Linked DNA regions of Pelobacter seleniigenes DSM 18267. The protein of the gene in region 1 interacts with the protein of each later gene in a pairwise test. Links are inferred from orthologs where the notes say so. Each region holds a gene or a part of one and is shown on either strand. Other genes may lie near its edges.

What was found.
Region 2: the proteins of N909_RS0108895 (region 1) and N909_RS0122735 interact in binary tests that used the Escherichia coli proteins (3 or more experiments, as listed by UniProt). The link is inferred for Pelobacter seleniigenes DSM 18267 from one-to-one orthologs.

Annotation. Positions count from the first base shown.
Region 1 is NZ_JOMG01000002.1:1,348,010-1,356,266, reverse strand. What follows is about bases 1-2,747. They hold N909_RS0108895 (response regulator transcription factor), read left to right. Parts: upstream 1-895; coding sequence 896-1,600; downstream 1,601-2,747. Other genes in these bases: N909_RS0108890 (ATP-binding protein), read left to right, coding at 1,600-2,747; N909_RS24545 (Spy/CpxP family protein refolding chaperone), read right to left, coding at 116-691. Outside these bases: more of N909_RS0108890, read left to right, coding at 2,748-2,967; cls (cardiolipin synthase), read right to left, coding at 3,342-4,757; N909_RS25245 (hypothetical protein), read right to left, coding at 5,098-5,430; N909_RS0108870 (PEGA domain-containing protein), read right to left, coding at 5,692-6,093; excinuclease ABC subunit UvrA, read right to left, coding at 6,332-8,257. UniProt on the Escherichia coli protein: Response regulator member of the two-component regulatory system CpxA/CpxR which responds to envelope stress response by activating expression of downstream genes including cpxP, degP, dsbA and ppiA.
Region 2 is NZ_JOMG01000005.1:327,739-331,068, reverse strand. The notes cover bases 262-3,248. They hold N909_RS0122735 (diaminopimelate decarboxylase), read right to left. Parts: upstream 2,396-3,248; coding sequence 1,127-2,395; downstream 262-1,126. Other genes in these bases: N909_RS0122725 (calcium/sodium antiporter), read right to left, coding at 3,143-3,248; N909_RS0122730 (Lrp/AsnC family transcriptional regulator), read right to left, coding at 2,409-2,873; N909_RS0122740 (class I SAM-dependent RNA methyltransferase), read right to left, coding at 262-1,118. Outside these bases: more of N909_RS0122740, read right to left, coding at 1-261; more of N909_RS0122725, read right to left, coding at 3,249-3,330. UniProt on the Escherichia coli protein: Specifically catalyzes the decarboxylation of meso-diaminopimelate (meso-DAP) to L-lysine. Is not active against the DD- or LL-isomers of diaminopimelate.

The DNA of each region.
Region 1 (8,257 bases):
TTTCGATGAGGGACAAACAACACGGAGGCCACAGTGGCCTCCGTGCTCAGCTTTGCTGCCCAGGTCCGATTTGAATTTGGACGGGTTGGTTGTTTTAGAACTGGGAGCCGCTCATTCAGCTTCTGCAGCCGGGACCACAGGGACGCATCATAGCTCCGCCGGACCGGCCCGGGCCGTCACAAGACCGGCCGCCCTGCCTGCCGAAGAATCCCCAGCCCATTTCCTTGAGCTGGTCAGCCTTTACCCGCTGCTCCGGAGTCAGAATTGAAGAGACGGCCTGCTGCATTTTGGCCCGTTGAACCATCATTTCGGTTCTTAAATCAGCTTGCTTCTGCGCGATAGCCCGGAATTCGGCCTCATTGAATGTGTCTGCGGACCGATAGCTGTTCATTTCAGCGCGGCCGGCCAGCATCTTGTCACGGAGCGCCTGGTGGGCTTTCCACTGCTGGTCGAAAAGATCGGCAAGCTGTTGTTTCTGGTCGGCAGTCAGGTCCAGCACGACTGCCATGCGCTCAAGGCGTTGGCTGGCCCGCTGCTGGTGTTGCTCGTAGGTCATCGGAGCACCCATGCCAGCCCCTCTTGCCCCCGGGCCGGAGCAATTGCGGCCGTACCCGCCGCCCCAGGCAAAAGCTGACCCGGCGGTGAAAAGCAAAGCCATCAACAGGGTTGGTATCATCAACTGTTTCTTCATTGTGTGGTCTCCTTATGTTGGATGTTGGAGTGATTTCCGAATTGCTGATGGTGCAACTTTAACTCAACCTATCTGAAGTGTGGGTTAAGAGCTGTAAAGATATGTTAAGTTAGAAAAATCATGAAAACAGAGGCACTTAACAAATTTTTACATCAGCGCTGTCGCGTTTTCAGTATATTGATCGGAAGACCAAAAGGAGATCCTATGAAAGATATACTGGTGATTGATGATGACCTGGAATTGTGCGAACTGCTGACCGATTATTTGCAGGGCGAAGGGTTTTCCGTGTCTACTGTCAATCATGGGGTGACAGGTGCCGCGGAAGCTCTTGATGAAAGTCATGAGCTGGTTGTCCTCGATGTGATGTTACCGGGCCTGAATGGCTTCGACGTACTCCGAAAGATTCGTGAGCAGAGCAGGATTCCGGTGATTATGTTAACCGCCCGCGGCGATGATATCGATCGTATCGTCGGCCTTGAACTCGGGGCCGACGACTATTTACCGAAACCTTTTAATCCACGCGAACTGGTTGCACGCATCCGTGCCATTCAACGCCGCACTGAGCAATTGGAGCCGGCCGGAGCCAGGAAAACAACCGAGCTGAAGGTCGGGGATGTGGTGTTCAATGCGACCAGTAGAACGGTGAAACGAGGCGGGGAAAACATCGAATTGACCTCGGTCGAGTTCAATCTGCTGGAGGAACTGCTGGCCAATGCCGGGGACGTGATCAGCAGGGAGGATCTGGTGCAGAAGGTCCTGGGACGCCGCCTCTCCGCTTATGATCGCAGCATTGATGTGCATGTCAGCGCCTTGCGCAAAAAGCTGGGTCATTCCAGCGGCGGTAGTGAGCGCATCCGCACGGTGCGGGGAATCGGTTATATCTATTGTCGGCCGGAGAATGACGCCTGATGCGCAGCCTGTTCTGGAAGATTTTCCTTTATTTTCTGCTGATCATCGTGCTGGTCTCCGGGGTGGTTGTGGTCTTGACCTTTTTGCGCGACCAGGAGTTTCCGCCCTTGGCTCATCAGGGGTTTGCCCGGCGCGCGATTACCGATTACGGCCTGGACGCCATCAAGGTTTACGAACAGTCCGGGGTTGACCAGCTCGATCAATATGTCGATCGGCTGGCGGACAGTTCAGGGATCAGGCTGGTCCTGTTTGATCAGACTGGCCGCGCCCTGACCAAACGGATGGTGCCGCGGCGGATGCTGCGGATGGCGCAGCGGGCCATGCGCAGCGGGGAAATCGTTTTGCCGATGATGGGCGCGCACAACGGTTTGGCCGGAACCGTGGTTGCGCCCTCGGGAGCGACTTATGTGGTGTCTGTCAGCCTGCCGGAGCGGCCGCGGCCGAGGGACCTGGTGCGCGGGGTAACGCATGGCTTTCTGGGCTGGCAATTACTTTTATTATTGGCGGTAACAGCACTGGTTTGTTATGTGCTTGCCCGCTCCCTGACTTCCCCCATTGGACAACTGCGCTCGGCAACCCGGCGCTTCGCAGCCGGGGACCTGTCGACCCGGATCGGCAGTAAAATCGCCGGCGGCAATGAATTGGCCGGACTGGCGCGTGATTTTGACGAGATGGCGGAGAAAATAGAGGTGTTGGTCGGCTCCCAGCAGCGCCTGCTTCGCGATATTTCCCATGAACTGCGCTCGCCGCTGGCCCGGCTCGGTATCGCGCTGGAACTGGCCAGGCAGCATGAACATGGAGAGCCGCGCCGGAAAGCCCTGGATCGCATTGAGCTGGAGTCGGAGCGGATGAACGATATGATCGGTCAGTTGCTCAGTCTGACGCGTCTGGAAAGCCACCGCAGTGTCGTGCCCATGGAGCCGTTCGATCTTGCCGATCTTCTCGCGCGGTTGGTCAAGGATGCTGACTTCGAAGCGGCCAGCCGCAATTGTCATGTGCTGTTCAATGGTCCCGAGCAGTGCCAGCTGACCGGTTCAGAAGAGCTGCTCGCCCAGGCGTTTGAAAATATGATTCGCAATGCCGTGAAATATACCGCCGACGGCAGCGAAGTTCAGGTGACGTTGCGAGTTCACCAGCATGAGCTGATTGTGCAGGTCGCCGACCGTGGCCCGGGAGTTCCGGAAGAAAGCCTGACCAAAATATTTGCTCCCTTCTACCGGGTTGCTGACGATCGCGACCGTAAAAGCGGGGGCACCGGCATCGGCCTGGCCATTGCCCAACGCGCGGTGCATCTGCATCGTGGTTCGATTGCTGCCAGCAACCGGCCCGGTGGTGGGTTGCTGATTGAAGTTCGCCTTAATATTTAAATATATATATCTTGATTGAATGCCGGTGGCTGCGCTAAGATGGCGCAAACATATCAATGGAGCTCGTTATGGACTGGCTATATCTCATCGGAATCATCGTCGCCTGGTATGTATTGAACCGCTGGATTCTCCCGCGGCTGGGGATACAGACATGAATGGCGGACAGTTGTCAGCTTCCGCGTGACGGGAGCAAAAAAACAGGCTCAACGGAACAATCCGAGAAAAAATAATCACCCCAAAAAAGCTTCAGGGATCTCTGGATTCCTGAAGCTTTTTTGCTCCTTTTCTTGCGCCTTTCGACCGTGGCGGACTTCCTTTAAAACCACCACCTGAACAAATCCGGCAGATGACCAGGCCGGGCCAACTGCTGGTAATTACAGATAAGGTGAAAAGAGTTTGCAGAACGAATCGCGCAACCGCAACGGCAGGGAGCGCTGGTCCACTTCTTCCAGGGAAATTTCGCGGGAATTGCTGCGAGCCCGGTCAAAATGGCCGATTAGCTCAGCAACCGTCGGATGATCGAATATTTCAACATTGAATTCAAAGTTAAGCCGCAAACTGCGCGGATCCAGGTTGGCGGAGCCGACCAGGGCATATTCATCGTCGACCAGCAGCAGTTTGCTGTGCACGAAAGGCGGCGGCTGAAAGAAGATGTGGGTATTCAATTCCAGCAGTTCGAACAGATAGGCACTGGAAGCCCAGGCCACATAAGGCAGGTTATTTTTTTCCGGCAACAGGATGTCGACCCGCACGCCGCGCAGGGAGGCTGCATTGATGGCGGCCAACTGGGCACGATTGGGGATGAAGTAGGGGGTCATGATGCGGATATGACTTTTGGCGCAGGACATAGCGCCGATCAACAGCCAGTTCAGTTTTTCGTGCTGTTCATTGGGGCCGGCGCTGATGCCGCGGCAGCAGGCCGATCCGACCACTGGCGATGACGGCCAATCGCGCGGTTTCCGTTTGGAGCCGGTGGCAAAGTGCCAGTCTTCCATGAACGCATCGCGCAATTGGGCGCAGACCGGTCCTTCCAGCTGGAAATGAATGTCGATGACCCGCCGCGGATCCGAGTTATTGGCCAGGTGCTTTTGGCGGATGTTCATCCCCCCGGTAAAGCTTACGGTATGATCGACAACCAGCAGCTTCCGATGGTTTCTTAAATTGAAGTACAGACTTTGCGGCAGGGTCAGCGGCAGAAAAACCGCGGTCTGTACTTTAGTGTTTTTAAAATGGCGGCGAATTTTGCCGAAGGAATAGAGTTCTCCGTAGGCATCGATGAGCACGCGGACATCAAGGCCGCGTTCAGCAGCTGCGGTCAGGGCGGTTGCGAATTGCAGGCCGACAGCGTCGGGTTTGATGATGTAGCTGGAGAGGAAGACCGAATCTTTGGCGGCGTTGATGGCTGCCAGCATGGCCGGATAGGCCTGTTCGCCATTGTGCAGAACGGTAACTTTATTGCCGTACAGCAACGGCCGGCGGGTGACGGAATCGGACAGGGTGATCAGGGCCTGGCTGGTGCTGCTGGTTGGGAACTGTTTGAGATCGGCCGGGTGGGGCGGTTGATTGACATGCAGCCAATGCATCCCCTGCCCTTGTTCCTGCAATTCGCGAGCTCGGGTGCGGATGCGATTGACGCCTAGCAACAAATAAAGCAGAGCGCCGACACCAGGTAACGCCAGGCAGGTAATGATCCAGCCGAGAGCTGCACGCGGATCGCGTTTGCTCAGTAACGCGTGTCCGGCCGCGAGCAGAGAGATCATCCAGAGGATGGTCAGCAGTAACGGCAGCATGGGCCTCCCGGTGCATTGGCGGACTGTTGTGAACAGTCTCAAGGGCTCATCATTGAGCCACTCATTGCAATGGAAAAATCATTCCCGAAACCGATCCGGTTGTGAAAATACAGCCGCTTGAGTCCATGGGCAAAGGAGCAGGCTCAATAAACCTGCTCCGGCGGGATCGGATTCCCGTTGCGGCCGGTCTGAATAAACGGATTCAGTGACCGGCGAAGCAACATGAAAGGTCCAGAAAGATTATCAGGTTTGTCTCTTTCTGTCTATCAAGCTGTTGAAAAAGTAGGTGTTTTTACTGATCTCCGGCTGGGCGGTCAGAGGCGCAGCCGGAGATGAAGGATCAGCGTAAGGAGGTTCCGCAACGGGGGCAGGTTAGGACGGTATTGGTGGAGACTTTTTCACCGCAGGTCGGACAATTGAACCAGTGGCGGCAAAAGCGGCACTGTTGTTCGGAGAGACCCTGCTTTTTCTTACATTTCGGACAGCGACGGTACATCTTTCTGCTTTTCAGATAATCTTCGAAAAAAAGGCCGCAGCGCGGACATTCAGTGGCACCAGGCTTGACCGTCGCTTCGCAACCGGGCAACGGGCATTTAAGGACTGTTTTGCAGCTGTTGCACCAGTACTCACCTTTGAGGGGTTCTCCACACTGTGGACATTTTTTGATAGCCATCGTTGACTCCATGAATCGATTCTGGTCGATGTCGGTTCGATACAGGTTTCTATCATAGTCGACAAAAATCGGATTGCCAAGAGCCAACCGGGAACGAGGACATTATCAGCCTGTCAACTTTGCCGGCAGGCTGATAATGCAAAGGTTGTGCGGGGGTGAAAAGATGAAGAGGCCTGAGCGGGAGCAGTCGGTATTTCACCAAACAAAAAAGCTGCCCGGGCGGGACAGCTTTTTTGTTTGGTAACTCCAGATGTTTGCTGCTTACTGCTCCAGTTTAGCGGTCAACTGCGGCGTTTCACGCTTCATGACGAACAGGTAGCTTTCTTTGAGCTTTTTGGTGAACAGGGTTCCCAGCCACAGCGGGCTCCAGACCACGCCGGCCATGAGCCAGCGCTTCAGCGCCCCGGTATCGGTCTTATCCGCCGTAATGGTCAGATCGATTTCCTCATAGCCCTGGTGAGAAATCGAGACCTGGTGTTGCTTCCCACTGCTTAATTTATAGTCATAGTAGAGCGGGGTCTGGCCGACGGCCTGGCCGTTGATCATGACAATCGCTCCGGGTGGTTCGGACTGAATCAGGGCCTGTTGCGAAGCGCATGCGCTCAGAAAGACCAACAACAGGATCATGGCGACACATTTACTTATCATTTTATAACTTTTCATTTGCTGCTCCAGCTACGCAACTTCTAAAAAACTGTACTGGAAACTGTTGAGTTTAACTTCTTGGTCATTGTTAATCTGCAATGCCTGTGCCCTTAATCGCCGGTCTCCGCGATTATCTGGCCGGAGCAGGAAAAAAAATTATAAATGATTTGATTCAGCGCAGATAACTTTCCTTCATGAACTGCCCGCATCTTATCGACGCGTTGGCGGCAAGGGTTAAATTTCTAATTCAGCGACATTATTTGTCAGCCTGTGCAGATTTTGCGTATTGTCCGACTTCGCTGCTCAGATAAGGGCTCAAGAACTGTCCGGTATGGGATTCGGCACAGGCGGCGACCTCCTCGGGGGTTCCGCTGGCCACAATCAGGCCACCGTTGCGGCCGCCCTCCGGACCCAGGTCGATGACATAGTCGGCGGTCTTGATGACGTCGAGATTGTGTTCGATGACCACCACGGTATTGCCGGTTTCAACCAGCCGGTTCAAAACCTCCAGCAGTTTGTGGATATCCGCGAAATGCAGTCCCGTAGTCGGCTCGTCAAGGATGTAGATGGTCTTGCCGGTTGCGCGTTTGCCCAGCTCCCGCGCCAGCTTAACCCGCTGGGCCTCGCCGCCGGAGAGGGTGGTGGCACTTTGGCCCAACTTGATGTAGCCGAGGCCGACGTCACGGATGGTCTCCAGCTTATTGCTGATTTTCGGGATGTTCTCCAGGAAGTGGCTGGCCTGATTGACCGTCATGTCGAGCACTTCGGCAATGCTTTTGCCTTTGTACTTGACCTCCAGGGTTTCCCGGTTGTAGCGGGCGCCTTTGCAGACTTCACATTGGACATAAACATCGGGCAGGAAGTGCATTTCGATCTTAATGATCCCGTCGCCGCTGCAGGCTTCGCAGCGGCCGCCTTTGACATTAAAGGAGAAGCGGCCCGGTTTGTAGCCGCGGATTTTTGCCTCGGGCAGCTGCGCGAACAGTTCACGGATGTCGGTGAATACCCCGGTATAGGTGGCCGGATTGGAGCGGGGAGTTCGGCCGATGGGGGACTGGTCGATATCAATGACCTTGTCGAGCTGCTCGAGCCCGCGGATATCCTTGACCGGACCGGACTTGTCGCGGGCGCGGTGCAGGCGCTGGGCAAGGGCCTTGTACAGGGTTTCGATCACCAGGGACGATTTGCCCGAGCCGGAAACCCCGGTAAAGCAGGTCAGCACGCCGAGGGGAATTTTAACATCGATATCGCGCAGGTTATTGGCTCGGGCGCCGATAACCTCCAGCCAGCGGTCGGTGCCGCGGCGTAACTCGGGCACCGGGATCTGTCGCTGCCCGGAAAGGTATTCCCCGGTCAGCGAACCGGGCACGGCCATCACTTCTTCCGGGGTGCCCTGGGCGACCACTTCGCCGCCGTGGACCCCAGCGGCGGGGCCCATGTCGATAACATGGTCGGCCGCACCGATGGTCTCCTCGTCATGTTCAACCACCAGCACGGTATTACCTAGATCGCGCAGCCGTTTCAGGGTCATCAGCAGGCGCTGATTGTCACGCTGATGCAGGCCGATAGACGGTTCGTCCAGGATATAGAGCACCCCGGTCAATGAAGAGCCGATCTGGGTGGCCAACCTGATCCGCTGTCCTTCACCACCGCTCAAGGTGCCGGCACTGCGGTCCAGGGTCAGATAGTCCAGGCCGACATGGGACAGAAAGGAGAGCCGTTCGCGGATTTCCTTGAGAATCCGCCGGGCGATCTCCATGGCCTTCGGGGGCAGTTCCAGGCCTTTGAAAAAAGTTTCCGCTTCAGCAATGGACAGGGCGGTCACCTGCTGGATGTTTTGCTCGCCAATGGTGACATGGAGGGCTTCCGGCCGCAGCCGGGCGCCATTACAGGTCTGGCAGGGAATCACGCTCATAAAGCGTTCAAGATTCTCGCGGACGCTGTCCGAATCCGTTTCATGATAGCGCCGCTCCAGGTTGGGAATGACCCCTTCAAAGGGTTTTTCATAAAAATGGCGGCGGTCACCCTGGTCGTAGAAGAAGCGCACGTTCTCTTCCCCGGAGCCGTAGAGGATGATCTGCTGAATCGGTTCCGGAATTTTGCCGAAGGGGGTGCGGATATCGAACTGATAATGACTGGCCAATGCTTCGAGCAGGGCCTGATAATAATAACCGGTGCGGGT
Region 2 (3,330 bases), on another replicon or contig:
CCGCTTCGGGGCGGATCAAGGATCAGGATGTCAACCGGAAACGAGGCGAGCAATCCGCTCAGGTCCTGTTCGGCCGAATGGCACTGAAAATGTGCATTCAAAAGTCCGTTATCGACAGCGTTCTGTTTTGCCATCGCGATCGACAACGGCGACTCTTCAACGCCTAGCACCCGATCAACCCGTCGGGCCAGCGGCAGAGAAAAATTGCCCATCCCGCAATACAGGTCAACAACCCGGTCATTTTTGGACCAGTTCAGCAAATCGAGAACCTTTGCCACCATCACCCGATTCTGGGCCAGATTGATTTGGGCAAATCCGCCAACCAAATACTTCAATTCCAATGGAGGTTCGTCGACGAGAATACCCAGTCGGCCATCGCCACAGACCGTCTGAATCTTTTTCTTGGTGCCCTGCTGCAGAAAAATATCAGCCAGCCCCTGCAAAGCCCCAAGCCGGTCAGCAAGGTCCGAGCTGTGATGGCCAAGGTAGTGGACCACCGCAGTGCATTTGTCGTGGTCGTCAATGGCCAGATCGATCTGGGGAATCTCCCCCGCAAAAAATGAACCATTGATACGGATACGCAATTCACCTAGTAATCCGTTCAGCTTATCAGGAATCAGCGGACAGTGCTCCACGCCAACAACATAGCGGCTTTGGGGCCGGTAAAATCCGGTAATGAAACCGGCCCCGGTATTGTGACATTTGATCTGCACACGGCTGCGGTAGGCAAATGGTTCCGGAGCCACCAGCAATGGCAGAATCCGCTCTTCACTGATGCTGCAACGGCGAATAAGTGTCTGCCGAAATAGATAATCTTTCCAGAAGGCCTGTTCCGGATAGGCAAGATGCTGCCATTGACAGCCACCGCACTCTCCGGCGACCGGGCAAATCGGTTGACAGCGCCCCGGGCCGGGTTCGACCAGATCGACCAGCCGAGCCTCGGCATAGGTTTTTTTACGCTTGCTAATCGCACAGGTAATGACATCGCCGACAGCGGTATGCGGGACGAAAACGACCTGCCCCTCATGGCGAACCAGCCCTGCCCCGCCATTGACCAGTGCTTCAACGGACAACGGCGGCAGGATTTCAGGAGTGGTGCTTGTTACAGATCTGGACACGGTCGTTATCAGTTCGCAGTCGGCTTGAAACTGTCGGCGTCGAAATTCAGGGTAGCGAAGTAATCCTCTAACGTCTCTTCCCGTCGGATCAATTCAACACTGCCGTCAGCACGCATGAGCAGTTCCTTCGGCCGCAGGCGTGCATTGTATTGGAATCCCATGGCATGACCGTGAGCACCGGTATCATGGATCACCACGATGTCACCATCAACAATTTGCGGAAGTTCCCGCTGAACGGCAAACTTGTCATTATTTTCGCACAGTGAACCGACCAGATCATAAACATGATCCTTTGGTGCCGCCTCTTTGCCAAGGATGTCGATGTGATGATAGGCGCCGTAAAGGGCCGGACGCATCAACGAGGACATGCAGGCATCAAGGCCGATATAGTTGCGATAAATCTGCTTATGATTAATGGCCGTGGTCACCAGGCAACCATGCGGCCCGGTCATGAACCGACCGCTCTCCATGTACATGCGCGGTGCATAGCCATGTTGCTCTTTAAACGCGTTGAACAACCCGGTAACCTCGGCGGCCAGGGCAGAGATATTCAGGGCTTCCTGCTCGGGTCGATAAGGAATTCCGAACCCACCACCGATATTGACGAATTCAAAGCGGATATCCAACTCGGCGGAGACCGTCTCAACAATCTCCAGGACCATCCGGGCCGTTTCAACCATATAGGTGTAATCCAGTTCGTTGGAGGCGACCATGGTGTGCAGTCCGAAGCGCTTGGCGCCTCTGGCCCGAGCCAGTCGGTAGGCCTCGACGACCTGCTCATGGCTGACCCCGTATTTTGCCTCAACCGGATTGCCGATAATCACATTACCGGTCCGGCGCGGACCCGGATTGTAACGGAAGCAGACCAGCTCAGGGAATTCGGGAACTTTTTCAATCAGGGACATATCGTCCAGGTTCAGGATGCTCCCCCCGTCGGCTGCGGCTGCGGCAAACTCGGCTGCAGTGGTATTGTTTGAGGTGAACATGAGGTCTTCGGCACGTGCACCAATCTGCCGGCTCAGCACCAATTCGGCGATGGAACTGCAGTCAAACCCAAAACCCATGTCGTGCATCAGTTTGAGAATACGAGGGTTGGGCAATGCCTTAACCGCATAGTATTCACGAAATCCGTCAATCCCTGCGAAAGCTTTTTTCAGTGCTTCACCGGTCTCGCGGATACCGACTTCATCGTAAATATGAAAAGGCGTACCATAATGATCAACCAACTGCTGGGCAATGGGAAACAAACGCTCTTTAAAACTCTGTGACATGGGCATGAACAGACTCCTTTTATTCCGCTACTAGCCGGGTTAGGTCAATTTTTCGGGTTTCTTTGATGGTATTTAAAACGATACTGGTTTTGGTTTGCTGAACCCCTGGAATGGTCCCGATCTCTTCGGCCAGAATTCTACCAAGTTCGGTATTGTCAGCAACCCGGAGCTTGAGCAGGTGGCCATCTTCTCCAGCGACCTGATGCACATCCTGCACCCCGGTCACCTGAGCTAATCGGCCCGCAAGGTCGGCTCGATCCGAAGAGATCGCATAAACCTGCACAAAAGCGGTCAGGCCCTGGTTGAAGGCGGCCGGATTGAGGCGGACCTCGTACCCTTCAATAATGCCCCGTTCTTCGAGCTTGCGAATTCTTTCCAGCACGGCGGAAGGTGCCATATTAACTTGACGGGCAACTTCGGCATTCGGGATACGGGCTTTCTCCTGAAGGATCGCCAGTATTTTGTGGTCAATTTCGTCGATCATTCTCTAATTCTCCATTTCCATAGAATATTATTCTTTTTGAAAAAGAAAGTCAACTCCATCGTTCAGTTCGTGTCGAATCAATTCAGACTTAAAAAATGTCCGTAGGTTAGAGGTGTTCATTGTATTTTGAAAATGATTTTCACTGAAATGACTAATGGACAAGCTTCAACCGTACAGGCAGGCAGTGAATCCGGGAGGCGCTCACAAAAGTGAATGTAATGAAATGACAAAAACAGAACAGTCAAAAAAGATTGGCGGTCAAGTCCAGGCTAAACGATACCGACAACTTTACCCAGCAGATATCCGGAATAACAGAGATAAACGAGGATCAGCAGAGCACCCATGGGGCGGGTGATCCGTCGCTGCCCTTTGCGACCCCTGCCAACAAAAAACAGAGCAAGGGTCAATCCGCCCATGACCGAACAGTCCCGATAGAGGATTTCAGGTCCGACGGTCA